3 regions of the Rahnella sp. BIGb0603 genome follow, and region 2 is predicted to be linked to each of the others. Evidence: predicted binding sites of a transcription regulator. Region 2 holds the regulator's gene; each other region holds the start of a gene.
The links. Region 2 encodes Fur, which represses iron uptake genes when iron is present. Its sites were predicted from a motif close to ATAATAATGAGAACNACTATCAA; they were not measured.
Positions count from the first base shown of each region.

Region 1 (10,414 bases), on a different contig from region 2:
TTTCCGTACGCTGTTAAACGTGGGCGGCACACACAGGAAGGCAAGTAATGAATAGTGGTTTAGACAGCGCGTATTTTGTTAACAATAACCGGATGATCAAAACGCCGGAAGGGATCAGCAAAGCCCGCATCGCAGGCAAACTGGCCGCCCGGGTTTTGCATATGATCACGCCTTACGTTGTGCCCGGCGTCACGACCAATGAACTGGACCGCATCTGCCACGATTTCATCGTCAACGAATTGCAGGCGATCCCGGCCAATATCGGCTATCACGGTTATCAGAAAACGACCTGTACCTCCGTCAATCATGTGATTTGCCACGGCATTCCGTCCGATAAAGCGCTGAAGAAAGGCGATATCGTTAACATCGACGTCGCGCTGATCAAAGACGGCTGGTACGGCGATACCAGCCGCATGTATTACGCCGGTGAGCCGGGCATTCTTGCCCGCCGTCTGACGGATACCACGTATGAAGCCATGATGGCCGGCATTGAAGTCGTCCGCCCCGGCGCCACGCTGGGTGACGTCGGTTATGCCATTGCCGCCGTCGCGAAACGCGAAGGTTTTTCCATCGTGGAAGAGTATTGCGGCCACGGCATTGGCATGGGTTATCACGAAGACCCGCAGGTGCTGCATTATGGCGAAAAAAACCGCGGTCTGGTTTTGCAGGAAGGCATGCTGTTCACTATCGAACCGATGCTGAACGCCGGTAAAAAGCAGAATAAAGTGCTGCCCGACGGCTGGACGGTGGTCACCAAAGATCACTCGTTGTCCGCACAGTGGGAACACATGGTAGCCGTGACCAAAGATGGCTACGAAATCCTGACGCCGTGGCCTGAGCACGAATAAGCGGAATTTTTACCGCATCCGGATCATGCCCGATGCGATGATAAGCGCCTGACTGGTTGACTTTAATTCGAATACTACGAAAATGTTTTCATTCGAAAAACGACATGAAAGTCCCGGAGTTTATCATCGCTTCTTCCCCTGTTTTGCCCTTCGCAACTCCGGCTAAAAAGTCAGGCGTTCTTATTGCCATGGCGCTGTTACTGGCGAGTTGTTCATCCGCGCCGCCGAAATCACTGGTCACGCCGCTGCCGCCGGTCGCAAAGCAACCTCTTGCGCCTAAAGGTGAGCAGAATAAAGAACCGGTGCGCGGCGTCTGGCTGGCGACGGTTTCCCGTCTCGACTGGCCACCGGTGTCTTCGGTGAATGTCAGCAGCCCCGCACAGCGTATCAGTCAGCAGAAAAAGTCCCTCACCGACAAGCTCGATAATCTGAAATCGCTCGGCATCAATACCGTATTCTTCCAGGTTAAACCGGACGGCACAGCGCTGTGGCAATCCAAAATTTTGCCTTGGTCCGATATGCTGACCGGCACGATTGGCGAAGACCCGGGTTATGACCCGCTGAAATTTATGCTTGATGAAGCGCACAAGCGCGGCATGAAAGTGCATGCGTGGTTCAACCCGTACCGCGTTTCGGTGAATACCAAACCTTCAACGATTGCCGAGCTGAATCGTACATTGTCACTCAGTCCGGCGAGCGTTTATGTGCTGCACCGCGACTGGATCCGCACCGCAGGCGATCGCCTGGTGCTTGACCCCGGCATTCCTGAAGCGCGTGACTGGATCACCAGCATCGTGGCCGAAGTCGTTACGCGTTATCCGGTCGACGGCGTGCAGTTTGATGACTATTTCTATGCCGAAACCCCTGGCTCGGCGCTCGATGACAGCATGACGTTCAGAAAATACGGTCAGGGATTCAGCTCAAAAGCGGACTGGCGTCGCCACAATACGCAGATGCTGATCGAACAGGTTTCCCGCACCGTCCGCCAGCTGAAACCGGGCGTTGAATTCGGCGTCAGCCCTGCCGGTGTCTGGCGTAATCTGTCGTTCGACCCTGCCGGTTCCGACACACGCGGCGCGGCGGCGTATGACGAAGCCTATGCCGATACGCGTCTCTGGGTGAAACAGGGTTTGCTCGATTACATTGCGCCGCAGCTTTACTGGCCTTTCTCCCGCAAGGCGGCCCGCTATGACGTGCTGGCGAAATGGTGGGCGGATGTCGTGAAACCGAACAACACGCGCCTGTATATCGGTATTGCGCTGTATAAAGTGGGCGAGCCGTCGAAGAATGAGCCTGAATGGACCACCGGCGGTGGCGTACCGGAGCTTAAGAAACAGCTCGATATGAATGAATCGTTACCGGGCATCAGCGGCACCATTCTGTTTCGGGAAAATTACCTGAACCAGCCGCAAACGCAGGAAGCCGTGCGTTACCTGAAAAGCCGCTGGGGCCATTAAGCCAGCGCGGATAAAACAAAAAAAGCCCCCTGCAATGACGCCGGGGGCTTTTCGTTTTCAACCTTAACTGCGCTCAATTTCTTTGGTTGCGCGATCTAACGCATCGGTGATTTTATACAGCGTTTCCTGTTCGATCGGCCCTTTCGCCAGCCTTAAATTCAGCGCTGAACGGATATTATTTATCGCCCTTTGCATTTCCGGAATGCTGCGGTTATTTGACAGGATCGCCAGCGAATGCAGCCGCTCAGTCACCGTCGCCAGTAATTCATCCTGCTGGTTAAGCAATATCACACCTTCTGCGGTGATCGTATATTGCTTCTTCCCGCCTTCTTCCTGATTCGCCAGAACCAGTCCCTGATCTTCCAGAAAAGTCAGGTTCGGATAAATAATACTGGCGCTCGGGGTGTATTCCCCTTTGGATAGCTCTTCGATGGCTTTGATCAGTTCATAACCGTGGGCGGAACGCTGTTGCAGAAAATGCAGCATTAATAGGCGGATATCACCGGTTTCGAACATTCTTTCACGACGGTGTTTTTTCGCAGCAATACAGTTTGCTTTGTTGCCGGATCCGGCGGGAGGACGGTCGTTGCCCAGAGGATTATTTTTCATCAGAACCATGGTTAAAATTGCGTAAAGATATCCCCTAAAGATAACGGGTTAAGCCCCCGATCACAATCTCCCCTTCACGTGCGAAGGGGAGCGTTTTTATGATGGCATTAGTTCATGAAAGTAAAAGGCTTATAGAAATCTTCGCCCAGCCAGTGATAAGCCGCAGGCTGCGTCGCCAGCGGCTTGCGCACATAGCTGGCGGCAGAATTCACATCGCCTTTGCCGCTGTACACTGCGTAATCCGGGTACGGGAAAACCGGGCGAGAAGCGGTATCTGCCGGGATTTTCTCCAGACGGATTTCAGTTGCTGGCTTTTTACCGCGTTCCGGCAGCGGTTGCCCGAACGACGTTTTCTGCTCTTTTGCCGCCTGATACGTGGTGATGTTATCCGGCGCAGTGCCCTTTTCCACCCAGTTCATCATAGGTGTGAGGAAATCCACCAGGCTCGGGCCTTCACCGCCGGAGCAGTGATGCACGCCCGGCAGTAGATACAGACGCTCAAACTGATCGCGGCTCGCCGCCCCCATGACGTTGCCGACGGCCTGATGATAAGCCACGGAATTGAGCGGTGAAATGTGCTGATCCGCCCAGCCGTGCCAGATAATCAGCTTGCCACCGGCGGCTTTAAACGCCGTCAGATCCGGGTTGGTCGCGTCATAAAGCGGATGCATTTTGCGCAGTTCGTCAAACGCCGCTTCGGTGAACTTCACGTCTTTTAACGTAAAATCCGCTGGCGGATTTTTCTCGTAATTCATGTATTTAAGCGACGACAGCGCGATCATCTGGCTGAAAATCGGGTCGCTGGCTTTTTCCGGCACAAAGACACCTTCCCACGCCAGTTCTGAACCCGGCATCGGGCCGCCGACAATCAGTTTTTTGCCGGTTTTCGGATCTACAGGCCCCGCATACAACCGGTTCAGCGCCGTCAGTTCTGCGGTGGATAAACACGATCCCTGCGGCGTGGCCGGATCGGTTTTACACGCCAGAACCGAGGTGTCGAAATGGCAACTTTGCGGGTCGGCAATCAGGCCATCGGTCTGACCATCCCGCGCGTCGCATTGTTTGAGCACGGCGTTGTGGATCAGCGGCAAACGCGCGGCCAGCAGCACCGGTTTGCCGTCAGGCCCGGTATTGGAAAGCGCCTGCCAGGCGTGATAAACCGCATTCTGCGACTGGAAATTCATCGCGGCGGCACCGGCAATAATCCCGTTGAAATCATGCGGGAAGCGCTGCGCTTCCATCAGGGCTTCACGGCCACCGTCCGAGCAGCCGTTAAAATAGGAATACGCAGGCGCGCGGCCATAGAAAGCCGTGATCAGCTTTTTCGACACTTCCGCCGTCAGATGCTGGCTGCGGTAGGCGAAATCCACGCGTTTCTGAGGATCCTTACCAAAGTCACCTTCCTTCATGGAATGGCCCATGTCGGTGGCGGCCAGAACAAAACCGTTGGTATTTAAGGGCGTACAACCCGCTGCTGCGCCGATTTGCAGCTGAATATTCCCGCAAAGGCCGCCGCAACCGATTTGCATATAGCGTTGCTGCCACGATGAAACCGGCAGGATCACCTGAAAACCGATCTCAGGATGCAGATTGCCATCGACTTCACAGGCCGCTGCGCCGTTCACGGTGATTTCTTTGGCAGTCGTGATCCGGCTGCCTTCGCCGCCAATGTCGGTCAGCGAAACGTCGGCAAGTTTTGCGCAGGACATCACCGGCCTGACCACCTCCCGCGCAGGCGCTGCGGGATCAGCAGCGATACTGAAAGAGGAATATCCGGCTAACAGCAGAGGTAACAGACAAAGCGCCCGCCAGCGCCCGTTGAGGCTTTTTAATTTCATAACCATTCCTTTGAATAAAGATTCAGAATTTGTCATAAGAATTATAATGATGGCAGAAATAATAAATAATGGCGTTCAGGGCGGCTGCCGTAATGATTTGCGCGGCAGTTGCAACAAAGTATTAATTCGTAGCGACTGAAATAAAAGACCGCAGATAACAGGGAAAATACGTTCTGTTATCTGCGGGAAAATATTCCGTCACGCTTGACAGGGGTAAATCAGTTCCGGCGCAGAAAATTATTTCGCGTGCCAGTACGCCACGCAGCGGACAAAGTTTGCATCCAGCCCGCGGGTTTCGGTGAAATAATCACTCAGGCCTTTGACGAATTTCCCTTCGCCGGTGGCCCAGACGTAATAGTCATTTTCAGGCAGCATCAGACTTTTCAATTTCTGCACAACCGCATCATCTTCGCGATAGCCATTATGCTCATCGCTGACGATCCACTCGACGTTGAAATCTTTTGCTTCATCCAGATAACTGATGCAGCTCACGTCCTTCACTTTCACCAGTACGGTGATTTTTGCGTTTACAGCCGCCTCTTTCAGTTCACGCAGGCGGCGCTTTACTGCCGGAAGACCGGTTTCATCGCAAAGATACAGCTGCCACCGGTAGGTCGTCGGAATAATCAGGGAACCGCGCGGCCCGCCAATGATCAGTTTATCCCCCGGTTTGGCATTGTCGGCCCATTCGCTGGCCACACCGCCGTCATGAATATAAAAATCCAGCGTCAGTTCGTTAGTTTGCGCATCAAAATGCAGCGGTGTGTATTCACGGTTAACCGGACGCGGGCCTTCGCCCCAGGCAATGCCGTCTTCTGTGGCGGTCGGCGGAACAATCATGTCGCCCGGATTTGCCGGGAAGAACAGTTTGATGTGATCATCAAAACCGCGGGACGTAAAACCTTTCAGCTCGTCGCCGTTCAGTACAATGCGTTTAAAACAGCCGGAAACCGTTTCCGCGCTTTTTACCGTGATGTGGCGGAAAACCAGTTCGTTCTTAACGCGCACCGGCAGGTTGGCGGCGGAAGATTCAGTGCGTTTGTGTTCCATATTTTTTCTCTCAAGGTGGCGAAACTTATCATCGCGAGCCCGCTCAGGACGTGAATGATTCTCAATTCAGTGAAAGATATATCTTAGTAATATTTTATGCAACGACTTCAAAAAAAAACCGACCATCGTGAAGAAGGCCGGTTGGCGGTTTGTGCAGCAGAACGCACCGGGTGGATTAACGCACCGCGCCGCGCAAAAACATATCGACGGCGCTGCTCACCATCTGGCGGATTTCCGCAATTTCCAGCGGTGCCGGATTACGCTGATAGACGCGCGTGTTGGTTTGCGCCGTCACCAGCGCCAGAAACTGTAAGGCGCGCAGATGCGCATCGGCCTGCGCCAGTTGCCCTCGCTCCATCGCACTGCCCAGGAATTTTGCCAGGATATCGACGCTCTCCCGTGGCCCGGCGTCATAAAACAACGTGCCGATTTCGGAATGCCCGGACTCGGCGATCACCATGCGATACACCGCCAGCGCGGAGACATCATTGGTCAGCACCAGCAACATTCTTTCACCAAAACGGGTGAGGATGGTTTCAAGATTGGCATCCGCCCACGTTTGGGTCAGATCGCTGACGGCGTCGGAAAGATGCCCGGTGGCATAGGCTTTCACCACCGCCACCAACAACGCTTCTTTCGACGGGAAATAGCTGTAGAGCGTGGCCTTTGAACCGCCGAGACGCCGGGCGAGCTCATTCATTGACGCGCGTTCGTAACCGGTTTCCTGAAACAATTGCGCTGCGGCATCGATAATCGCCTCCCTGCGGGCTTCGGTGCGGACTTTCATCTTCCCTCCTGACGTTGCTATTACGGCCACGGCCAAAAACCGTCGCGGCGAAACTGTACAGTACAGTTCCCTGATGTCCCCACTCTAACGACGGGTTTGTGCCTTGTAAAGCGACCGGCGTAGCCCATTTTTCAGAACGAAGTGCAAAGATTTCGTTAAGAAGCGCATTTTTATTTACCAATTTGTTGATAACAATTATCAGTATCATTATCATTCGCACAAAGCTGAAATGGGTAAGGACGGTAATTAAACCCATATTTTATAAGGACAACGGCTTTTTCACGGAAGATTAAAGCAGATGACAAGCGCGTCTGAATTTGTCGAAAGGCAGTAAATGCGAGCAGAACTTAAAAAAATTAGTGCAGGACTAAAAACAAATGTTCAAATCCTTTACACAGCAGGGTTTGGTGAAAAACGTCATTTTCATGGGGACGATTCTCACCACCACCTTTAACGTAAACGCAGCGGAAGCCGTTAAAGACAACACCGATCTGGCACAGAACAAAGCGCAATCTACAGAAACCATCAAAAAGAAACCGGTGGTGCGCAGTGCGAAGGATCTGGCACAGAACAATGAAGAAGTGATGACCGTCACCGAGACCCTGCCGGATAAAACGCCGGGCTCAAAAACCACCATCACTGCGGCTGAAATGCAAAAACGTGGCGGTAACGATTTCGGTACCATCATGCGTTATGAGCCACTGATCACCGCGACCGGCTCAAGTGGCGGTTCCGGCAACGGCAAAAGCGGCTTCGACCGCAGCGGTTACACCGGCTATAACATTCGTGGTCTGGAAAGCAACCGCGTCAGCATCGACGTTGACGGCATTCCACAGCCAAGTGCTACCGGCCGCAGCTACGCCAGCCGCGCTGGTTTAGGCACATCCGGCATCGGCCGTGATTACATCGACCCGTATATTTACGGCCAGGTGGATATCGAATCCGGCGCAACGTCAGCCGAACGCGCCAACACTTCCATCGGCGGCGCCGTTTCCTTCCTGCCAAAAACCGCAGACGATTACCTGCGTCCGGGCAAAGAAACCTATTTCGGTTACCAGTCTGATTATGATTCTTCAGACCGTTCATGGCACAACGGCATTACTGCCGCTGCCGGTGACGAAACCCTGCGTGGCCTTGTGGCGATCAGCCGCCGCGACGGTCAGGAAACCAGCAACAACAGCGGGACGCACGACGCTTATCCGGCGAACTGGCACTCTAACGCCATCATGACGTCCGGTATCTGGCAGCCAAACGACGAACATAAATTCACCGGCACGCTCGATTACTACGAGAAAATCAATCACACCCATTACGACGCGTGGAACAGCGCTGGCAGCTCCATTCTGGGTACCGCACAGCAGCAAAGTAACACCCGCCGCTGGGGCGCAAGCCTGAAAGACGAATGGACACCGTTCAACGATTTCGCTGACGCCGTGGTCTCCAAAGTCTATTACCAGTACACCCAGGCGCATGACAACACGTACATGCCGAACGCCAGCAAAGAGATGATGAACGTCTATTCCGATTACGACGTCAGCACCTATGGCGCGGAAACCAGCTGGCTCAAAACGCTGGGTCGCCACGAGCTGAGTGCCGGGATCAACGGTCGCATCTCTAACACTGAACGTCCGTTCCGCGAAAGCCCGGACCAGAGTGTTTACACCACCATCATGCAGCCGGAAGCCAACAGCCGTTCTTACGTTCTCGGCGGTTTCCTGCAAGACACCATGAAGTTTGACCTTGACGGCCATAACTTCGGCATCGTGCCTGCGGTGCGTGTGGCGTACCAGAATACGAAAGCGACAGACCTGTCCGATTTGTCTAACAGCACCGTGTCTGAAAGCCAGGTTTCTACTTTGTACGGTAAAGCCAACTCCGATACGCAGGTTCTGCCATCACTGGCATTCACGTATGACATCACGCCTAAGCTGATGACTTACCTGCAATACCGTCGCGGCGCACAGTTCCCGGATGCCAGCCAGCTTTACGGCTCCTGGAACCTCGGTTCTTCTTATGCCGGTTCTCAGCAATATGCGCTGATCGGTAATACCAATCTGAAAACCGAAACCAGCAACAACTTCGAATGGGGCATGAAAGGTGAAGCGACCGAAGGCGTGACCTTTAAAACGGCCGTGTTCTACAACACGTACAAAAACTTCATCGCTAACACCCGTTACACCCGCGCAGGCAGCCCGGGCATGTTCACCAACGTGCCTTCCAATATTTATACGATTTATCAGGCCGAAAACCGCGATGAAGCGTTTATCTACGGTGGCGATCTGAGCACTAAAATCAACTACGGTACGTGGTTCAGCAGCGTTGACGGTCTGAGCACCAGCTTCGCACTGGGTTACGCCAAGGGTGAATCTAAATCCAGCTACGCGGGTGACAAATACGTTGATATCGACAGCGTTCCGCCAATGAAATTTGTAGCCGGTGTGGCATGGGATGATCCGTCAGGCATCTACGGTACGGCGCTGACTGCAACCTTCGTGAAAGGTAAAAAAGCCGAAGCGACCAACCGTCAGAGCTACACCAACGCCGGTACACCGATCACGGATTCCACCACGGAATACATGAATGTTCCTGGCTACGGTTTGCTTGATGCAACGGCCTACTGGAAAGTGGCGAAAAACGTAAAACTCAGCGGCGGCGTCTATAACATCACCGACCGTAAGTACTGGGATTACCTGAGCAGCCGCAACCTGACTGAAACCACCAATCAGGATGCATACAACAAAGCGCTGGCCGTGATGCCAGGCCGCAGCTTCCAGCTGGGCGTGAATGTCGATTTCTAAGCGATAATTCATCACCGAAAACCTGAGCGCTATGTGAAAACATGGCGCTTTTTTATGTTTCAAGATGCAGGTTATAGCCAATACCCCACGGCCATCTGGCAGATTTTTTCATCGTTTCCCGGGTGCTAGTTTTTAATCTCCATCCATGCTGTCCCAAAGCGAAAGGAAATAAAAAAATGCCGATTACCCGTACTCAGGGGACTGCATTCCCTCATATTTATCTGCCAAATAATACTCAGAAACAGTCCGCCTGCAGCGTGATTGCCCTGTTGCAATATGCCGGTATCTGGCGGGCTGCGGGGCAACGTCGAACCACGGTGTCATGCGTGTCGATATGCAGGGGCATATTCCGGGTTCCGTTCCGTAATGGCTTCTGAGATGTTTTTTTAACGCCCCTGTCGCTTTTCGCAGAGGCGCTTTTGTGTCTGATTATCAGCAAATAAATGGTTGCCGCGCACAACAGCCCACACCGGAAACGACTAGACTCCCTGTTTTCCTCATCATCATTTCACTGAGAGATTACATGGAATTAATCAGAAAACCGCTCGCGCTGGTGCTCGCCCTGTTGCTGTCACCCGTCTGCGTAAACGCCACCACCCTGCTGAACTACACCGATCATGAACCGCTGGGTGGCACGCGCACCCGCTTCATCAATGACGTTTTCTTCCCGGCGATTGAAAAAGAATCACAGGGTCGTCTGAAAATTAACGCGCACTGGGGCAGCGAACGGGCGACCGGTTATAACGCGCTGAGCGTAATCAGTGAGGGTTCAGCAGCGGATATGGGCACCGTTGTGCCGGAATACGCGGCCAAAGATCTGCCGCTGCATCAGATTTTTAAAAGCTTTCCCGCCGGGCCGACCGGTGACCGACAGATTGCATTCTTCCGCCGCGTTTACGCCGAAATTCCGGCTTTTCCTGCCGAGTTACATCACGAAAACGTCGTGAACATTTTCTTCGGCACCGGTTATCCGGTGGCGTTTTTCAGCACGCATCCGCTGAAAAATCTGCAAGATATCCGGGGCACG
Region 1 is NZ_JANUEX010000005.1:27,786-38,199, reverse strand. It holds gene M2403_RS14345 (ParD-like family protein) at 1-55, shown strand, start outside; gene map (type I methionyl aminopeptidase) at 48-848, shown strand; gene M2403_RS14335 (glycoside hydrolase family 10 protein) at 953-2,305, shown strand; gene M2403_RS14330 (PadR family transcriptional regulator) at 2,369-2,914, opposite strand; gene M2403_RS14325 (tannase/feruloyl esterase family alpha/beta hydrolase) at 3,022-4,752, opposite strand; gene M2403_RS14320 (siderophore-interacting protein) at 4,990-5,802, opposite strand; gene M2403_RS14315 (TetR/AcrR family transcriptional regulator) at 5,978-6,589, opposite strand; gene M2403_RS14310 (TonB-dependent receptor domain-containing protein) at 7,015-9,387, shown strand; gene dctP (TRAP transporter substrate-binding protein DctP) at 9,911-10,414, shown strand, end outside.
Region 1: M2403_RS14310 (TonB-dependent receptor domain-containing protein) is a predicted target of Fur. The motif match lies at 6,775-6,797, and genes of this name have one in related genera.

Region 2 (10,414 bases):
GGGTCAGCGTCGGGTAAATCACGCCTGGGCTTGGCACGTAAAGGCCAGACGACGCTTCTTCAATCGCCTTGATCAGCTCATAACCGTGACTCGGTTTCTTCGCCACCAGCGCCAGCAGTACACGGCGCAAATCACCGTGTTCAAACAAACGATGTACACCGCGATCGCCACGCCCCCCGCGACGACCTTCGCCACGTCCGCGACGTTCACGCCCTTCCTCACCGCGTTCTTCACCACGATGGCGGCCATCGCGGCGCAACATGTGACGTTCGCTGTGATCGCTGCGTTCTGATTCATGACGGCAATGACCGCGATGCCCTTCTTCCCGGCAACCATGACCGCGATGGCGCCCTTCAAACATTTTGCTAAACATAATTTATGTCCTATTTAGATATATCGATTTATTTCGATATATCTAAATTAGATCGGATTTCAGAAACTGGCAAGCCCAAAAATGCATTTAGATATATCTTTTTATGTCTGAAACGCGGGCAAAAAAAAAGCGCTGAATAATCAGCGCTTTTGATGAGATGAAGAAAGGGACTTATTTCGCGTCGGCCAGCACCTTGCTGACGATTTCTACCGCTTCTTTCTCGATTTGTTCGCGGTGTTCAGCACCGAGGAAGCTTTCACAATAGATTTTGTAAGCTTCTTCTGTACCGGACGGACGTGCCGCAAACCAGCCGTTTTTGGTCATCACTTTCAGGCCGCCGATTGACGCGCCGTTACCCGGAGCGTTGGTCAGACGGGCAGTGATCGGGTCACCGGCCAGCGTGTCAGCTTTCACCTGTTCAGGAGAAAGTTTAGACAGCGCGGCTTTCTGCGCGTGAGTCGCAGGTGCCTGAATACGGTTGTAGCTTGGCGCGCCGAAACGGGCAGCCAGTTCGTTGTAATGTTCCTGCGGGTTTTTACCGGTCACGGCGGTGATTTCCGCGGCCAGCAGGCACATGATGATCCCGTCTTTGTCGGTAGACCACGGTGTGCCGTTGAAACGCAGGAAAGAAGCCCCTGCACTTTCTTCGCCACCAAAACCGAAGCTGCCGTCAAACAGGCCATCCACGAACCATTTGAAACCCACCGGGACTTCGACCAGTTTACGGCCTAAGTCTTCAACAACGCGGTCGATCATCGCACTGGAAACCAGCGTTTTGCCAACGGCGACGTCTTTGCCCCACTGCGGACGATGCTGGAACAGGTACTGAATCGCCACCGCCAGATAATGGTTCGGGTTCATCAGACCGGCAGGCGTCACGATACCGTGGCGGTCATAATCCGGGTCGTTTGCAAAGGCCAGATCGAATTTATCACGCAGCGCCAGCAGGCCGGCCATTGCGGATTCAGACGAGCAGTCCATGCGGATCACACCGTCGTGGTCGAGATGCATGAAGCGGAAAGTCTGATCGACTTCATCGTTAACCAGCGTCAGATCCAGTTTGTAATGCTCTGCGATACGCTTCCAGTATTCGATACCGGAACCGCCGAGCGGATCCACACCGAGTTTCAGGCCCGCTTTCTGAATCGCGGCCATATCGACGATGTCGGTCAGTCCTTCAATAAACGGCTGAACCAGATCCTGCGCCACCAGATGGCCACTTTTCCACGCCAGATCCAGAGACTGACGCTTGACGCCTGCGAGCTTAGCCGCCAGCAATGCGTTAGCGCGTTTCTCAATCACGGAGGTCAGATTGGTATCTGCCGGGCCGCCGTTGGTCGGGTTGTATTTGATACCGCCATCTTCCGGTGGGTTGTGCGAAGGCGTGATGACGATGCCATCCGCCAGCGCGCCGCCGTTGAGATTGTGGGTCAGAATCGCGTGAGACACCGCCGGAGTCGGGGTGAAACCGTTATTTTCCTGCACAATGACATCTACGCCATTCGCCGTCAGCACTTCCAGCACAGAGATAAACGCCGGTTCGGACAGGGCGTGGGTGTCTTTCCCCACATAGCACGGGCCGGTTGTGCCCTGCTCTTTACGCACTTCAGCAATCGCCTGCGCAATCGCCAGAATATGCGCTTCATTAAAGCTGTGACGCAACGAACTGCCGCGGTGACCGGACGTACCGAATTTCACGGCATGGGCCGGGTTTTGCGGGTCCGGTTGCAGAACGTAATACTGTGACGTTAACTGCGCCACATTAATCAAATCGCTTTGCTGAGCAGGTTGCCCTGCACGGGGGTGATTAGCCACTGGCGCTTCTCCCTTACGCTGAAATTTAGAGGGTGCCGCACACTTTGTCAGTCAGTTCCGCCGGGAACTGCATGAGCTGCATGATGTGTTCGATCATGCTGCGTTTGCGACCTGTGTTGGTGTTAGTAATAACCCAATACGGCGTTCCGGGAACGTGTTTAGGCTTGGTATGAATGCCGTTTTGCAGCAGGGTTTGCTGGTCGCCGGCAAAATAGGTACGCGTGCGGCCATGAAGTGAATCGGTCGCAGCGGCAAATTCTTTTGGGTTCAGGCAATACAAGGTCGACAGGATCAGCATAAAGCGGTTAACCGCTTTGGTCTGCTCTGCATATTCGTCAGACAGTAACAGTTCGCGAACGGCGCGGACTTTATCACGCGACGTCGGCGCGGCGGCGGCAACAGGTTTTTCCTGTGCGACGGTCCCGGCAATAACGGCGGATGTTACTGGCGCGGCAGGAGCGGTCTGGCCAGCAGTAAATTTCAACATACGGCGCAAAATATCAGACGCACTTTCACCGATTGCTTGCGTGTGGCTGGCAATGTAGCGGTAGAGTTCTTCGTCAACCTCAATAGTTTTCATCTTTATCCAGTACTGTTTTTTCTACTAAATTCATTCAAAAGGATTATACAAATTTCTACGCGTTTACGAACAGGTGAATTGCGTCGCTAAGCAAAAAGCAGATTACTTCCCGTTTTCGCTGCCTTCGCCTTCTGTTCCACGTTGTCAAATCCCACTCAGGCATCTGGCAGAAACTTTCTGTTTTAAAAAAATCATCCGCTACTCATGATAACCTAATGAGATTGTTTATCTGTATGAACTTCGCCATGAAATTACATTATCGCCTGCAAGAACCTGAAGTCGCTGGCAGCGATGCGCTGCCGGTTCTCCTGATCCACGGACTGTTCGGAACCCTTGATAATCTGGGCGTTCTCGCCCGCGACCTGAAACAACAGCATAGAGTGTTGCAGGTTGATTTGCGTAATCACGGGCAATCCGGGCGTTCGCCGGAGATGTCTTACGCCGCAATGGCGCAGGATTTAATGGAAACGTTAGATGAAGTCGGTTTCCAAAAATTCATCGTAATCGGCCATTCCATGGGCGGGAAAGCGGCTATGGCGCTGACGGCGCTGATTCCCGACAGAATTGAGAAGCTCATCGCCATTGATATCGCGCCAGTGGATTATCACGTGCGCCGTCACGATGAGATTTTTGCTGCGATTAATGCCGTCACCGGGGCCGGATTGCGCGACCGTACCTCCGCTACCGAATGTATGCGTGAGTATATAAAGGAAGACGGGGTGATTCAGTTTCTGCTGAAATCCTTCCAGCAGGGAGAATGGCGCTTCAATGTGCCGGTTCTGCTGAACGAGTATGCCAAAATTGTCGGCTGGGAAGAGGTTCCGGCGTCGGATCGTCCGGCGCTGTTCATCCGTGGCGGGGATTCGCCTTATGTGCAGGATGCGTATCGCGAAGATATTGGCCGCCAGTTCCCGCAGGCAAAAGCCTATGTAGTCGCCGGAGCCGGTCATTGGGTGCACGCAGAAAAACCCGACGCCGTCCTGCGCGCTGTGCATCGTTTCATCGATTCGCCGTCGGTTTAACATCCTGGGGATAAATTGTGCAAAAAGTCTGCACAACTTCGAAAGTTAACGTGAAATCAGGGCAATCAGGCGTTGTGAACCCCAGGCGCGCCAGTGTATGATTGCGCGCTATAATTTTGCCGCCCCGTTTTACTCGAAGTGAGTTACGGGGGGTAAATTGGGTCAGGGTTTCTTAGCCCGAAATGTGTGAAACGCTCGTCAGGAATCGGCTTGCCGTTTTCCGATGTAAAAACTTCCCTGGTTGTACCGCTACCTATGGCAAAAGAACAACTGGATCGCACGACGATTGATCTGTTCGCAGATGACCGCCGTCCGGGGCGTCCAAAAACTAATCCGCTTTCCCGTGATGAACAGCTCAGGATCAACAAGCGCAACCAGTTACGCCGCGATAAAGCGAGCGGTCTGCGTCGCGTAGAGCTGAAAATGAACGCCGATGCTGTTGATACCCTCAATAAGCTGGCAGAAGAACGCAATATCAGTCGTAGCGAACTGATTGAAGAGATGTTGCTGTCGCATCTTAACGGTCAGGAAGGCTGATAAAAAAGCGGATAACCTCCCGGTTATCCGCCTGTTTTCTTTCCTTTTACGCCTTAACTCTCATCTCAGAACGTTTCCCAGTTTGCACTGCTTTTCGATGTCATTACACCGGTTGCAGGCCGTAACAACGGCTGAGAAACCACGCTGGCGGGTCGTTTTCCGACATTCGTGATACTGTCTTTGAGTTTGAACGTCGCGACGGCGTTGTTCAGCAATGCAGCCTGCTCTTCCAGCGAAACCGCCGCGTGTGAAGCCTGTTCCACCAGTGCGGCGTTCTGCTGCGTTACGCTGTCCATTTGTGTGACTGCTACCGCAACCTGGCTGATGCCTTTGCTTTGCTCATCAGACGCCGAAGCGATTTCCGCCATAATATCCGTGACATGCGTGATTGAACGCACCACTTCGTTCATTGTCTGACCGGCGTTTTCCACCAGTTTTGAACCGCTGTCGACGCGGGAAACGGATTCACTGATCAGTGATTCGATTTCTTTCGCCGCCTGCGCACTGCGCTGGGCCAGATTTCGGACTTCACTGGCAACCACCGCGAATCCACGCCCCTGTTCGCCTGCGCGCGCGGCTTCTACCGCGGCATTCAGCGCCAGAATGTTGGTCTGGAAGGCAATGCTGTTAATAACCGAGGTGATCTCTGCAATTTTCTTCGAGCTGCCGGAGATATCTTTCATGGTGCTGACGACGTCAGCCACAATGTTACCGCCTTTTTGCGCGGTAGAAGACGCTTCCATCACCAGCTGGCTCGCGTGATGCGCATTGTCTGCGTTGTGTTTTACCGTTGCAGTCAGTTCTTCCATACTGGCTGCCGTTTCTTCCAGTGCAGACGCCTGTTCTTCGGTTCGGGAAGACAGATCATTATTCCCGGCAGAGATTTCGGACGCGCCCTGATAGATGTGGTTGGTACAGTTGCGGATGGTCTGAACGGTATTTTCCAGACTGGACTGCATAACGTTGAGCAACGGGATCAGTTTACCCGCGCAGTTTTTGCCGAACTCTTCCAGATAATGCGTCAGGTCGCCGCTGGCAATTACGGCGAAATGATCGCGGATTTTATCCAGCGGTTTCACCAGTGCCATCACCAGATAACGGTCGGTCAGCAGCAAAATAAGCAGGCCGAGAGAAAAAGCCGTCAGCAGAATAACTTTGCTGTAATAAGTCAGATGGTTTGATTTGGTCTGCGCCGCCTCGAAATCGACCGCAATCTGCCCGCTGACTTTCGTCATTGAGGCACCAAAATTGCGGCTCAGCGCTGGAACGGTATCGTTCGCCAGCTGATTATAGGCATCGAAATTTTTGCCGATGGCCGCTGAATATAACGGCGTAACGCCTTGCGCGACCAGACTTTCCCAACTGGAGACCAGTTCCTGAACTGACGCTTCATCTAATCCCGGATGCGGAGCCGTTTTGAAACTCGCCAGCGCCTGTGACAGACCATCGAGTGACTGTTTTGCCGTATCAAAAATTTCCTGCCCTTTTGACGGATCCGCCTGGAGCTGCCCCACGGCACGACTTAAACGTGTCACGGTACGAAAGTACTGATCATTTCCTTTATTGATCAGCGCCATATTGTTGACCAGTTCGGTACTGTTTTGGGTGTTCTGAGTCAGCGTATTCAGGGAGGTGACGGTGTAAATAGACACACTCGCCCACATGACGCAAAAAATGCCCAGAATCGTTAATAATGCGGCCCTGATGGTAATATTTTTTAAAAACTGCACGATATGCCTCTCTCGAAACAGGACTGTTTCTGGTCTGAGGATTGACGGGGATGCGGAGAATCAAGACAGGTAGCCAGCAGGCGTTTGCCCCCGGACATGTTTGAACACCTCTCCGGGCATCGATTTCTTTATTATGTTGAGATTCCTCTCGCATCATCTATCGGCGTTCAACGGGCAAACTTAAGGAGTGGCGGGAATTATTTCTTAATTTTGCTTTTGCCCTCAATAAGTTTGAGGTTATTAAAAGCACACGAAGGCGATAACACTTAAAAAGATTGCCCGATAAACTTATTCACCAGTTAAGAAGGCGAGCTGAAACATATTCTCCGCCGCGCGAGTTTGCTATCATCTGCGTTATTATTGCCTGCAATGCAGAGCACTTCATTAAGAACAAGAGGTTAGGTAATCTTATGGCCGTAGTAGGTATCTTCTTTGGATCCGATACAGGTAACACCGAAAACATCGCGAAAATGATCCAGAAGCAATTGGGTAAAGATGTTGCAGAGGTGCATGACATTGCGAAGAGCAGCAAAGAGGATCTGGAAAAATTCGATATTTTGCTGATCGGTATTCCAACCTGGTATTACGGTGAAGCGCAGTGTGACTGGGACGACTTTTTCCCGACGCTGGAAGAGATAGATTTCGAAGGTAAGCTGGTTGCGCTGTTTGGCTGCGGCGACCAGGAAGACTATGCCGAATACTTCTGTGATGCGCTCGGTACCGTGCGTGACATCATCGAGCCACGCGGCGCGGTGATCGTAGGTCACTGGCCAACTGAAGGCTATCACTTCGAAGCTTCAAAAGGTCTGGCTGATGATACGCACTTCATCGGGCTGGCAATTGACGAAGATCGTCAGCCGGAACTGACCAACGAACGTGTTGATGCATGGGTCAAACAGATCACAGAAGAACTGAGCCTTTCAGAAATTATTGGCTAAAAACCCTGTTGGCCCTGAGGATTTATTCTACAATTGAAGGGCCAAACTATTACTGAAATTAACAATTTAACCGCTACAAAATTGTAACTTTCGGTGGTATCAAGGTACACTGAGTTCATCTGTTTTTTCTATCGATCAAGTCGTTGCATTATTGAATGTGACAGGCATTTTGTGATCTTTATTAACAGGCTACGTTTTTGAGAATCGGCACACTTCCCTTAAACGAAGAATCCTTAAACGACAAATTTTTGTGCCGCCGATGCCACAGGCTGCATGCCTCAACTTGATTAGCACATAGTAACAGGACTGAATCCGCATGACTGACAACAACACCGCACTGAAGAAAGCCGGCTTAAAAGTCACGCTTCCGCGCCTCAAAATCCTGGAAGTGCTGCAAGCGCCGGAAGGTCATCACGTTAGTGCGGAAGATCTTTATAAGCAACTGATTGATATGGGCGAAGAAATTGGTCTGGCCACGGTTTACCGTGTTCTTAACCAGTTTGATGATGCCGGTATCGTCACCCGTCATAACTTCGAAGGCGGCAAGTCTGTTTTCGAACTGACTCAGCAACATCATCATGATCACCTGATCTGCCTTGATTGCGGCCGCGTTATTGAATTCCGCGACGAATACATTGAAGGCCGTCAGCGTGAGATTGCGAAGAAACACGGTATTAAACTGACCAACCACAGTCTGTATCTGTACGGACACTGTGAAGCGGGCGATTGCCGCGAAGATGAATCTTTGCACAATGACAAACCTGCGCAGTAATCTGCACGGTCAGTCCGAATAAATTAACCGCTGAAAGGCGGTTTTTTTATGTCTGTGTTCCAGGATGAGAGTTAAAACGCAAAACCCCGGCAAGCCGGGGTTTTGCGTTCCATGATGGTGCTTGTTTCAGATCCCTGCTTTTAGTTAACCGGATTAGGTGCGTTATTGGCTTTGATTTCCTGCCAGATCTTGCCGCAATCCGCCGCATACGCCTGCCCGTCACCGGTCTTACGCGCCGTCAGACAGCGCTGATAATCCACCACACGAACCGTTTCCTGTTCCGCAAATTTCTGGTGGGCTTTTTCCTGTTTGAGCTTGTTCAGCAATACCTGACAGGAGGCCAGTTTGTCCGGATTGCCTTCTGCCGAATTAATACACGCGCTGTATGCCTCACGCGTTTGAGAAATCTGAGCCTGATCCGCGGTTGGCGCACAACCTGCCAGCACAACGGAGGAAACCACAATCATCAGTAATTTTTTCATCGACATAGCGACCTCAGAAAATAGTGAATGGAGCGATAACGATGAATTTCACGTCTTTTTCATCCTGGAAAATGTTGCCGTACCCGCCGCCCCAGCTCGGGATATCCGAGTGGTTGTCGTACTGGGTGTAATGCAGTTTGAACAGCGTACCTTTCGCGCGCCCTTCCTGAATGGTGTACAGCGCATCAAGGCTCCAGGCACTTTCTTTCAGGCGCTGGCTCTGATCATAGATTGGATTGGTACTCGGTTTGGCATCCCACGCGTAAACATAAGAACCGCCCACTGCGAAGCCCGGCAGATCCCATTTCGCCAGATCGTAAAGTACGCCTGCGTACACCGCTTTTTCGCCGTTGGCGTTGAAGTCAGAACGGTTGTCCCACCACACATCAAGACGTCCGTTAGAAGAAGAATACGTCGGGGTCATGCGTTGTAAAAAATAACCCTGATTCCCCTCAGCTTTGACCATCGTCCCTTCCAGACGCCAGTTGAACTGGCCGGTGGTGTAACCGAAAGTCAGTGCCTGCAACCAGGCCAGACCGTCATACAGGCTGTTCGGATCGTTCTGGTTGCTGATACGATCTTCCGCACCATAGAATTGGTAGCTGGTGGTGAGCGGATTGCCCATCAGATCAATTTTGTACGACGCTTTGGCGAAGTACTGATCGACGTAACTTTCTGCCTGACCGAATGCCGCTTCCAGTACGAGATCATTTTTGAAGTCGTATTTCGCACCCAGCGAGTGGATATAGGAAACACCGGTTTTCTTGTCGTTCTGGCGGAAATCATCCATCTCCAGATGCCACGGCGATTTGTATTCATCTGCCCACATGTAGGAGAAACTCAGTTCGCCCGGATCGCCAAAATCATGTTTATACCCGGCTTCGGCACCGCGATAGGTACCCGGCATAAAGCTCCAGTGCGGGGCGATCAGCGTTTGTCCGGTGGGCTGAATGTAACCAGCATGGCCCCAGAATCCGCCGTATTTGAATTTACCGGCCGCTTTGTAGAGGCTGACGCCACCTTTATCGCCGGAATAGTCTTCGTCATACGCATGGTTTTTGGAGGAGAACGCGATTTCGTTCGGATGACCGCTGTCGCTGGCTTCGGCTAATTCGATCGCGGTAAATGCGGCGACGTCGATACCGAACATGTCCCAGGCATAGCCGGAAGAGAAATCAAGGTTCAGGTTGGCGGTCGCGTGCGAAAGGTTGGTGGCGTATTTATCGTAATCGGGGTTATTCACCGTGACTTTTGTGCCGTCAGGGCGGGTTTCTTCTTTGGTTTTGTTCAAATCTTTGCGGTCGCGTTCGCGCTGCCAGTAATACACACCGCCGGTCAGCGTCGAATCATCAATAAAGCCAGCCGCTCTGGCCTCTTCAGGGAACATCATTCCGCCGCCCAACAAAGTGCCAGCCAGCGTGTACATCACAGGTTTCAGGTAAGCCGATCCCCTGCCCCTGTTAAGGTGCTTGTGCATAGAAATTCCTCATTTTGACTAAAAAAACGTGCAAAACCCAAACGGGTATTAAAAGCGGCCGCCAGAGGCGTAACCGTATAAAGCAGGATTAAGAGTATTTTTCGCGACGCGAATTATCAATGGGTAATTAAACCCTGATAGCTGAAGTATGACAAAGTGCACATAAAGATGAAAAAGTGTTACAAACGAGGAATGCGAAGGTTTAAATCAGTGGACTCTGACAATCGATAACTAAAACAGATAATTAAGTAAAAACCGTATTGACTTAAACGTTTCAGCACGCTGATATTCGGAAAGGAAGGTCCTAAAAAGCAAACATGAAAAACGCATTAATTCGCGATGAAAAAGAAAATTCCGTGAATTTCAGACATAAAAAAACGCAGCCGGAGCTGCGTTTAGCAATCGTTCATCGGTGACTTACGCGACGGGTTTTGATTCCCAGGTATCACGCAGGCCAACGGTACGGTTGAAGACCAGATTTTCAGCGCTGGAATAGCGGCTGTCAGCACAGAAGTAACCTTCACGTTCAAACTGCAGGCTGATTTCAGCCTGTGCAGCCACCAGAGAAGGCTCAACGAAACCGTGCGCGATCACCAGGGATTCCGGGTTGATCGTGGTCAGGAAATCTTCTGCCTGGCCAGGATTCGCGACGCTGAACAGACGGTCATACAGACGGAATTCCGCCGGT
Region 2 is NZ_JANUEX010000001.1:778,537-788,950, forward strand. It holds gene M2403_RS03700 (PadR family transcriptional regulator) at 1-373, opposite strand, end outside; gene pgm (phosphoglucomutase (alpha-D-glucose-1,6-bisphosphate-dependent)) at 545-2,188, opposite strand; gene seqA (replication initiation negative regulator SeqA) at 2,214-2,768, opposite strand; gene ybfF (esterase) at 3,002-3,790, shown strand; gene ybfE (LexA regulated protein) at 4,046-4,327, shown strand; gene M2403_RS03725 (methyl-accepting chemotaxis protein) at 4,393-6,057, opposite strand; gene fldA (flavodoxin FldA) at 6,468-6,995, shown strand; gene fur (ferric iron uptake transcriptional regulator) at 7,312-7,767, shown strand; gene chiQ (ChiQ/YbfN family lipoprotein) at 7,908-8,249, opposite strand; gene M2403_RS03745 (chitoporin ChiP) at 8,263-9,675, opposite strand; gene glnS (glutamine--tRNA ligase) at 10,144-10,414, opposite strand, start outside.

Region 3 (10,414 bases), on a different contig from region 2:
TGAGAATACCGCCCATGATGATGACCACCGTCATCAGCCCCCACAGTGTGTCGATAAAAATCTTCAGTGCCTGACGGAACGGCACCCGTTCGCCTTTCGGATAACCGCGTTTGTGCGCGAATAATACGCACATCACCATCAGCGTCAGGCTGAGCAGCAAACCGGGCAGAATACCGGCGATAAACAGCGCGGCAATTGAAACGGTGCCGCCGGTGGCCAGTGAGTAAATCACCGAGTTATGGCTGGGCGGCGTCAGAATAGCCTGCACCGAACCACTGGCTGTGACGGCAGCGGCGAAATCGCGCGGATATCCTTTTTTCTCCATCTCCGGGATCATCACCGAACCAATTGATGCGGTATCCGCCACCGAAGAGCCGGAAATCGCCCCGAAAAATGTCGATGCCACGATGTTCACCAGCGACAGACCGCCGCGGATAAATCCGACAAAAATATATGCAAAACTCACCAGCCTGCGGGCAATGCCGCCTTCGGCCATAATCGCACCCGCCAGAATAAAGAACGGGATCGCCAGCAGCGAAAACTTGTTCACGCCGTTAGTCAGCTGAATCATCAGCGCTTCAAACGGCAGATCAATCCACCACGCGCCGGCCAGCGCGCTAAGCCCGACGGCATAGGCGACCGGTACGCCAATCGCCAGCATCGCCGCCAGCGTTAACAACAAGATTAATGCATCCATATCAGACTCCGGTCAGGCGTCAGAATTGCCCAGCATCACGACAGGCCGCTGGTGCTGCGGTCCGGCAATGATCTGCTCAATGATGAATAACAGCGTCAGCGCAGAACCTACCGGCAACGGCAGATAGGTTTGTCCGGCAGTCAGCAGCGGGAACTCCGCGACCGGCTGCTGCCAGAGTTCACTGCACAATTGCAGGCTGTACCAGAAAATAAACACGCTGATCGCCAGCATCATCAGGTCAGCCAGCAAGGCAGAGAATTTTTTCATCGCAGGCGGCAGACGGTCGGTGACCATGGCGACGACAATGTGCGAACCCGCGCGGTAGCTGACGGCGGCACCGATAAAGGTGAATGTCACCATGCACATAATCGCGATGGGTTCAGGCCAGGAGAGGGCGCTGTTCAGGACGTAGCGGGCGAAAATACCGATGGGAATGACCGCCACCATCAGCAATAAAGCCAGCCCGGCCAGCCACATTGCGCCACGATAAAAGATGTCCATCAGGGTGTGATAACCGGAAACCATAAGTTCCTCCGCTGAAGTGTCGGGAAAGAGGCAGCGGACGCTGCCCGGTTCAACGAATTACTGAACGTCAGCGATTTGCTGCATCAGTTCCTGATGGTCTTTACCGAATTCATCGCGCACGGATTGCGTGGCTTTCACGTAGGTCGCCGGATCGATATCCTGGAATTTCACGCCGCCCGCTTTCATCGTCGCCAGCGCTTTCTCGTTATAGGCTTTCCACAGCTCGCGCTGCTCGTCCTGCGCCTCTTTGGCCAGTTTGAGGATCAACTGCTGGTCTTCGGGTTTCAGCTTGTCCCACTTCACTTTTGAATACAGGAACAGCTCCGGAATGATGAAGTGGCGGCTGTAGGTGTAGTTTTTCACCACCGGCAGGTAGTTGTGCGCGACAAATGTTGGCGGGTTATTTTCCGTGCCATCGATAACCCCGGTTTGCATCCCGCTGAACACCTCACTGACGCCCATCGCCACCGGGTTTGCGCCCATGGCTTTCAGCGTCGCCAGCGCAATCGGGCTGCCCTGAACGCGGATTTTCATGCCGTGCAAATCTTCCGGTTTCACCACCGGTTCTTTAGTGATCAGGTTACGTGTTCCGCCGTCCATCCAGCCGAGAAATACCAGACGCGAGTTGGGATTGCTGGTGATCTTGTCGCCGATTGATTTCCCAATCTGGCCGTCCAGCACCTTATGCATGTGGTCTTCATCGCGGAAAATATACGGGAGGGTGAATACGTTGATTTCAGGGAGAATCGAGGCAACCGGCGTCATGGATACGCGGATAATATCCAGAGCGCCCAGTTGTGCCTGCTCGATTTCCTGTTTTTCATCGCCGAGCACACCGCCGGGGAACGTTTTGATTTCCAGGCGTCCGTCGGTTTGTTGTTGCAGCTTTTCGCCCATGTGCTGAACGGCGACCACATTGGGATAGCCCTGCGGATGCACATCGGCGGCTTTCAGCGTTTGCGCGGCAAGAGCAGGGGGAAATAACAGGGTGGCGGAACTCAGGCAAAGGCTGAGAAGTGCTTTCTGCATTTTCATCAGTTTGTCTCCAGGGTACTCGGTAAGGGAAAGAAAATGAGAGCAAGCGTCGATCAGGGCGAACGGAAGAACCGGCCTGTTCATTATGAAAAAGGTCTAAATAAGCTTTTAAATTATAGGGATACAAGACGTGCCGGTGTGCGGTCTTCGCCTGTGCAAGCACCTTATCCTATTTTGTGTTGTGCGGTATTTGAGCGTTATCACAAACTCATAACAAATGTAAAAAGGTGTTACTTAATATTTAAAACGCTGTTTTGCCTTTAGTAATGAAAGTCAGATGATTGATTTACCATGTGATTTTTGCAGGAAATGTGATGAAGGTGGAATTGTTCATCCTTTATGCAAACCCGATAAACCTTGTCATCTGTCAATGACACGCGGGCCGCGAGGCGCGACAATGTAAATAATAATGAGAACGACTATCAATTAGGGCTTTTTCTTTGATATCATTCGGCGTTATTCATTCCTTCTACACACTGATTCTGGCTGGAGGCGACGCGTGAAAACGGCTCGCAATAAGATGAAAGAGGCGACTTCACTACTGATGTCGTTAATGTTGGTTGCTGGCTTAAGCGGCAACGCGATGGCCGCACCTGCGACGCCTGCGGCACAAGCCGTGACTTCTGCGGCGGCTCAACCTGCAACGGCTGACACCCCGGCACCGGCTTCAGCTGATGCGACCCCTGCTCCGTTAATGCAACCTGCGCCGACCGAAGCGACGCCTGTCATTCCTACCGATTTGTCTGTATTAGGCATGTATCACCACGCTGACGTGGTGGTGAAAACTGTGATGATTGGCCTGCTGCTGGCTTCCGTCGTCACCTGGGCGCTGCTGTTTAGCAAAGGCGCTGAAGTCTTCAGCGGTAAACGGCGCATGCGTCGCGAATTCGATGCGTTGTCTTCCGTGCGTACGCTGGATGAAGCCGCTGAGCAGGCCGAAAGCTTTGCCGCCAGCAGCATCAGCGCGCAGATGATTCGCGATGCGCAGAACGAACTGGAGTTGTCTGCCGGTTCCACCGACAACAACGGTATTAAAGAACGTACCGGTTTCCGCCTTGAGCGCCGCGTCAGCGCCGCTGGCCGTTACATGGGGCGTGGCAACGGCATACTGGCGACCATCGGGGCAATTTCTCCGTTCGTCGGCCTGTTCGGTACAGTCTGGGGCATCATGAACAGCTTCATTGGTATCGCGCAAACGCAGACCACCAACCTTGCGGTCGTCGCACCGGGTATCGCTGAAGCCTTGCTGGCAACGGCTGTCGGCCTGATTGCTGCGATCCCGGCCGTGGTTATCTACAACATTTTCGCCCGTACCATTACCTCTTACCGCCATCAGGTAGGCGATGTGGCGGCGCAGATTATTCTGTTGCAGGGTCGTGATTTGGATCTGGCTGCCAGCGAAGGCGATGCGCCACGCGGTCAGACAGGCCAGTTACGCGTAGGATAAGAACAGATTATGGCTATTCGGTTAAACGACGATATCGACGAAAGCGGTGAAATGCATGACATCAACGTCACGCCTTTTATCGACGTCATGCTGGTGTTACTGATTATCTTCATGGTGGCAGCGCCGCTGGCTACCGTCGATGTGCGGGTAGACTTACCGGCCTCGACGGCAAAAGCGCAGCCGCGTCCTGAGAAGCCGATCTTCCTGACGGTGAAATCTGACAAGCAGCTGTTCCTCGGCGATAACCCGGTAAACAGCGACAACCTGACCGCGATGCTTGACCAGCGCACGCAGGGTAACAAGCAGAGTACGATTTTCTTCCGTGCGGATAAGACCGTGGATTACGAAACGCTGATGAGCGTGATGGATAACTTGCGTAAAGCCGGTTATCTGAAAGTCGGTCTGGTCGGTGCAGAACAGACCGGTGCTGCGGTGAAATAAATCCTGACGCCCCAGACGCACAAAAACAGAAAAGGCCAGCATTTGCTGGCCTTTTGCTTTCCTGAAACACTAAAACTCAGGTCACCGGCGCCGGGTTAAACACCGCCAGCGCATTGTGGATGCCCCAGGTGTCTGACCAGGTTTTCTTACGGCCGCTGGCGATATCCAGAATAAAGCGGAACAACTCCCAGCCGACGTCTTCGATAGTCGCATCACCGGTTGCGATCGTCCCTGCGTTGATGTCCATCAGGTCATGCCAGCGGTTTGCCAGCGTGGTACGCGTCGCCATCTTAATGACCGGAACTGCCAGCAGGCCGTAAGGCGTACCGCGACCGGTGGTGAACACCTGCACGGTAATGCCTGACGCCAGTTGCTGCGTACCGCAGACAAAATCGCTGGCAGGTGTGGCGGCGTAGATCAAACCTTTTTTCGTCGGACGCTGTCCGGGTGACAGAACTTCCGAGATAGCACTGGTGCCGGATTTGGCGATCGAGCCGAGCGCTTTTTCGACCACGTTCGCCAGACCGCCTTTTTTGTTGCCCGGCGACGGGTTGGCGCTGCGATCGGTCTGGCCCATCGACAGGTAATTATCATACCAGGCCATTTCTTCCAGCAGGCGTTTCCCGACATCCACGTCAGCCGCTCGCGGTGTCAGCAGATGGATGGCGTCGCGGACTTCGGTGACTTCGGAGAACATCACGGTCGCGCCGCAGCGCACCAGCAGGTCCGATGCAAAGCCGACTGCCGGGTTCGCCGTAACGCCCGAGAACGCGTCACTGCCGCCACATTGTGTGCCGACGACCAGATCCGACGCCGGGCAGGTTTCGCGCTGGCGGCTGTTCAGGCGCTGAAGATGGAACTGCGCGACGGTGAGAATATCGTCCACCATCGACTGGAAGCCGACGTGCTGTTCATCCTGCAAACGCACGATGTGGGTGTCATCGAGCGAAATCGCCTGCACGTCCGGCGTACCTTCCAGCAAACGTTCCGGCTGCAATTTCTCGCAACCCAGCCCGACGACCATCACTTCGCCGCCAAAATTCGGGTTCAGCGCCAGATTGTGGATAGTACGGATCGGCACAATGGCCGCGGGCGCGTTGATTGCCACGCCGCAACCGTAAAGGTGATTGAGTGCAACAACGCCGTCGACATTGGGGAATTTTGGTAATAAATCACGCTCGATGATTTTCACCACGTAATCCACTACGCCCGCCACGCAGTGAACGCTGGTGGTGATCCCCAGAAGGTTCTTCGTGCCTACGCTGCCGTCATCATTGCGATAACCTTCGAACGTATAACCTTCCAGCGGCGGCAACGGTTGCGGGACACGTGTCGCCAGCGGCAGACTGTTGAGTTCCGGCGCAACCGGCAGCTCTACCAGGGATTCATCAATCCAGCCGCCTCGCGCGATATCCCGAACGGCATAACCAATGACTTCACCATAACGAATTATATCGCCGCCTTTCGCAATAGGGGTTAAAGCCACTTTGTGGCCTTGCGGGATATGCTCAATTAATTCCAGACCGTTAGAAAATCGGGTGCCGGCTTTTAAACCATTGTCATTAACAATAATAGCAACGTTATCGCTTTCATGAACCTTTATAAAAAGCGCTTCGGTAGCATGTTCTTTATCTTTATTACGTGACATAACTGTCTCCGCTTTATTAAATATCCTGAAAGAAGGCTTCAGGTAATTCTCTGAACGTTACGCTGACACTCTTGCTGTCCGTACGGAAGAGGGAGTTCATTATAAAGGACTGATGCCGGAAGCTCATTGTGCAACTGACCAGCTTTTTGCCCGCAGAGCGTTATTCTGTGGGGCAGGTGACAGATTAAATGTGATGAATATCACCCTTTGATTTGCAGGGATATCCGGTTTTCACAATCTGTGATTCTCCTCCCACGCTGATGTGTGTATGCAAAAGAATAGTCACAATAACATCGTGCATTCTTGTGCGATTGCACAGTGTTATTTTGAGCCCTGTTTTTTATACTGTATTGGCTCTCAGGAAGCATTTTGGAACACCCTGTGGGTTAATTTAACGCAAGGATAAATGCACGAAACGCGGGTTTTATATAAGTTTTTTTCGCAGGAAATAATAGAAAATAGAAAAATAAAACAGTATTCCAAAACTGAATTTTTTCCTGCGAAAAATTTTGCATAAATAGTGTGATGTGCAACATGAGAGTTCAGCTCCGGCCCGATGCTGCTGAACCTAAGCGTCTGAAACTCGAAAACAGTAAATTGCGATGGCGGGTTTTCCGGGCACTCCGGCTCCCGCTCCATAACGAGGTTAGAGATGAGTAATCAAATGATTCCAAACCGGTTTCGCCAGGACTTATTGCAAGGGAAAACCCTGATTGGCTGCTGGTCAGCGCTGTGCAATCCGATCTCCACAGAAGTGCTCGGTGTGGCGGGTTTTGACTGGCTGCTGCTTGATGGCGAACACGCGCCGAATGATGTCACGACGTTTGTTCCGCAGCTGATGGCGCTGAAAGGCAGCCGCAGTGCGCCGGTTGTGCGCCCGCAATTTAATGATCCGGTCGTCATCAAACGCCTGCTGGATATTGGTTTCTATAACTTCCTGATCCCGTTTGTTGAAACACAGGAACAGGCCGAACGCGCCGTGGCGTCTACCCGTTATCCGCCAGCGGGGATCCGCGGCGTTTCGGTTTCTCATCGCAGCAATATGTTCGGCACCGTGCCGGATTATTTCACCAGCATTAACGACAACATCGCGGTTATGGTGCAGATCGAAAGTCAGCAAGGCGTCGACAACCTTGATGTGATTGCGGCCGTTGACGGCATCGACGGCATCTTTGTCGGCCCGAGCGATCTGGCAGCGGCCATGGGACATCTCGGTAATGCCGGACACCCGGAAGTTCAGGCGGCAATCCGTCACATTTTTGAACGTGCAAAAGCACACGGCAAGGCCAGCGGCATTCTGGCACCGGTTGAAGCGGACGCACGTCGCTATCTGGACTGGGGCGCAACCTTTGTTGCCGTCGGTAGTGATTTAGGCGTTTTCCGCGCCGGTACTCAGGCGCTGTGCGATCGCTTTACCCAGTGAACCGGTCTCATCACATCAATATAAAGAGGATACCCGAATGAAAATTGGCTTTATTGGTTTAGGCATCATGGGCAAACCTATGAGCAAAAACCTGCTGAAAGCAGGTTATGAGGTTGTCGTGATGGATCGTAATCAGGACGCGGTCGGCGAAGTGGTGAAACTGGGCGCAACGTCCGCGGAAACACCGAAAGCGGTCGCTGCGCTCTCTGACGTCATCATCACTATGTTACCGAATTCACCGCAGGTCAAAGAAGTGGCGCTGGGCGAAAATGGCCTGATTGAAGGCGCGCGTCCGGGTACGATTTTCATCGACATGAGTTCTATCGCGCCGCTGGCCAGCCGTGAAATCAGCCAGGCGCTGGCCGCGAAAGAAATCGCGATGCTCGATGCGCCGGTTTCCGGCGGCGAACCGAAAGCCATCGACGGCACCATGTCCGTCATGGTCGGCGGAGATAAAACGGTCTTCGAAAAATGCTATGAAATCATGAAATCCATGGCCGGTTCCGTGGTGCATACCGGTGATATCGGCGCAGGAAACGTCACCAAACTGGCGAATCAGGTCATTGTGGCGCTGAACATTGCGGCGATGTCCGAAGCGCTGGTGCTGGCGACCAAAGCGGGCGTGGATCCTGATTTAGTTTTCCAGGCGATTCGCGGCGGTCTGGCGGGAAGTACGGTTCTGGAAGCAAAAGCGCCGATGGTGATGGATCGCAACTTCAAACCGGGATTCCGTATCGATTTGCATATCAAAGATTTAGCCAACGCGCTGGACACTTCTCACGGCGTCGGCGCGCAACTGCCTCTGACCTCGCTGGTCATGGAAATGATGCAGGCACTGAAAGCGGATGGTCACGGGCAATCTGACCATAGCGCCATTGCACGCTATTATGAAACCTTAGCGAAGGTTGAAGTTACCCGTTAGTCTGTGGTGGCAACGTGGCCTAAAATCGTCAAACAGGCCGCGTTTCCCTTCAGGCAGGATGCAAAACTGACAGGACGCTTTTCCACTTCGGCGCGTGCAGTTTATGAAGGTAATGACTTTATGAAAATAGTGATCGCACCGGATTCATACAAAGAAAGTTTGTCTGCTTTGGATGTGGCAAAGGCCATCGAGAGTGGTTTCCGTGAGATTTTCCCCGAGGCGGAGTATGTCAAACTGCCGGTTGCTGACGGTGGTGAAGGCACCGTCGAAGCGATGGTGGCGGCGACCGGAGGCCGCGTGGTTAAGGTGACTGTCACCGGGCCGCTGGGCACGCCACTTGAGGCTTTCTTCGGGCTCTCCGGGGATGAGAAAATCGCTTTCATTGAGATGGCGGCCGCCAGTGGGCTTGAAAGTGTGCCTGCGGCGCAGCGCAACCCCCTCAAAACCACCTCTTTCGGTACGGGCGAGCTGATCCATTCCGCGCTCGACCATGGCGTTAAACATTGCATTATTGGCATCGGCGGTAGCGCCACAAATGACGGCGGGGCAGGCATGATGCAGGCGCTGGGCGCAAAACTGCTGACCAAAGAAGGCAAGCAAATTGGTCAGGGGGGTGGCGAGCTGGAGAAACTGCACCATATCGACATCAGCGAACTGGATCCCAGAATTAAAAAATGCCGCTTTGAAGTGGCCTGTGATGTCACCAATCCGCTGACCGGAAAAGACGGCGCTTCTGCGATCTTCGGGCCGCAAAAAGGCGCGACGCCGGAAATGATCGAACAGCTCGATAGCTATCTGCATCATTATGCGCGGGTGATCAAAAAGGATCTGGGCATTGACGTTGAGCATGTTCCGGGTGCCGGCGCGGCAGGCGGAATGGGCGCGGCGTTGTTCGGATTCTGCCATGCTGAACTTCGTCAGGGTATTGAGATTGTCACGGACGCGCTGGGTCTTGATGCGCTGGTGAAAGACGCCACGCTGGTTATCACCGGCGAAGGGCGCATCGACAGCCAGAGCATCAACGGTAAAGTGCCGATTGGTGTCGCGCGCGTCGCCAAGCGTTATAACAAACCTGTCATTGGTATCGCAGGCAGCCTGACCAAAGATGTGGATGTCGTTTACAGCCACGGACTGGACGCCGTTTTCAGTGTGCTTTACAGCATTTGTACGCTGGATGATGCTCTGAAAAATGCCGCAGACAATCTGCGCAAGTCGGCACGTAATATTGCCGCCACCATTAAGTTATCGCAAAAACTCTGAGCTGAAACGGTCAGTATAAAAAACCGGTGTCCAGGCCCAGCCTGCGCCGGTTTTTGTATTTTATTTGCGGCGATTTTACGTTAGGTTTTAGAGACATTCGCCAATGAGAAAACACGCATGTCAGAGACTGATTTTTCGAAGCAGCCGGTAGAAACTCAAACCAAAGGATTAGGAACGCTGAAAGCCGGTGCGCTGACGGGCGATATCCGCGCGCAGGGCTGGAATATTCTCCGTGAAGACGTCAGCCTGCCGGTCGCCGTTCTGCTTGAAGAGAGAATCGAACACAATCTTTCCTGGATGCGTGAATTTATCCAGCGCTACCGGCTGAAACTGGCACCGCACGGCAAAACGACCATGAGCCCTGAACTGTATCAGCTGCAAACGCAATACGGCGCGTGGGGCATCACGCTGGCAACCGCGCCGCAGGTGAACGTGGCATTTCAGCACGGCGTCCGCAAAGTGATTATGGCGAATCAGCTGGTCGGTAAAGGCAATATGGCGATGATCGCCGGACTGCTGCGCGAAGATCCTGATTTTGATTTCACCTGCATTGTGGATTCAGCCGAAAACGTGAACGCGCTCGGGCACTATTTTGCCGGCCAGCAGCTCAGATTGCGGATCATGTTTGAATACGGGATTGTGGGTGGCCGCACCGGGATCCGCACAGATCAGCAGGAAGCCGACGTACTCGCCGCCGTGAAACGCTGGCCGCAATCGCTGGCGCTGGTGGGCGTTGAACTTTATGAAGGAGTCAGCAACGACGAAGCGGTAATCCGCACTTTTCTGCGTCATGTTCTGGCACGCACCGAAGTGCTGGCGCAGGCCGGGGAATTCGCTGAACCCACGGTGATTTTAACCGGTGCCGGTTCGGCCTGGTTTGACGTAGTGGCGGAAGAACTGACGCGGGAAGATCCGCATCTGGATGCGCAAAAGCGTTATACGCTGGATATCATTTTGCGTTCGGGTTGCTACGTGACGCATGACGTTGGTGCGTATCAGGCGGCGCTGGAACGTAT
Region 3 is NZ_JANUEX010000011.1:112,434-122,847, reverse strand. It holds gene M2403_RS22940 (TRAP transporter large permease) at 1-697, opposite strand, end outside; gene M2403_RS22935 (TRAP transporter small permease) at 710-1,222, opposite strand; gene M2403_RS22930 (TRAP transporter substrate-binding protein) at 1,280-2,257, opposite strand; gene exbB (tol-pal system-associated acyl-CoA thioesterase) at 2,778-3,704, shown strand; gene exbD (TonB system transport protein ExbD) at 3,714-4,145, shown strand; gene garD (galactarate dehydratase) at 4,222-5,793, opposite strand; gene garL (2-dehydro-3-deoxyglucarate aldolase) at 6,446-7,216, shown strand; gene garR (2-hydroxy-3-oxopropionate reductase) at 7,200-8,138, shown strand; gene M2403_RS22900 (glycerate kinase) at 8,259-9,398, shown strand; gene M2403_RS22895 (amino acid deaminase) at 9,516-10,414, shown strand, end outside.
Region 3: exbB (tol-pal system-associated acyl-CoA thioesterase) is a predicted target of Fur. The motif match lies at 2,661-2,683, and genes of this name have one in related genera.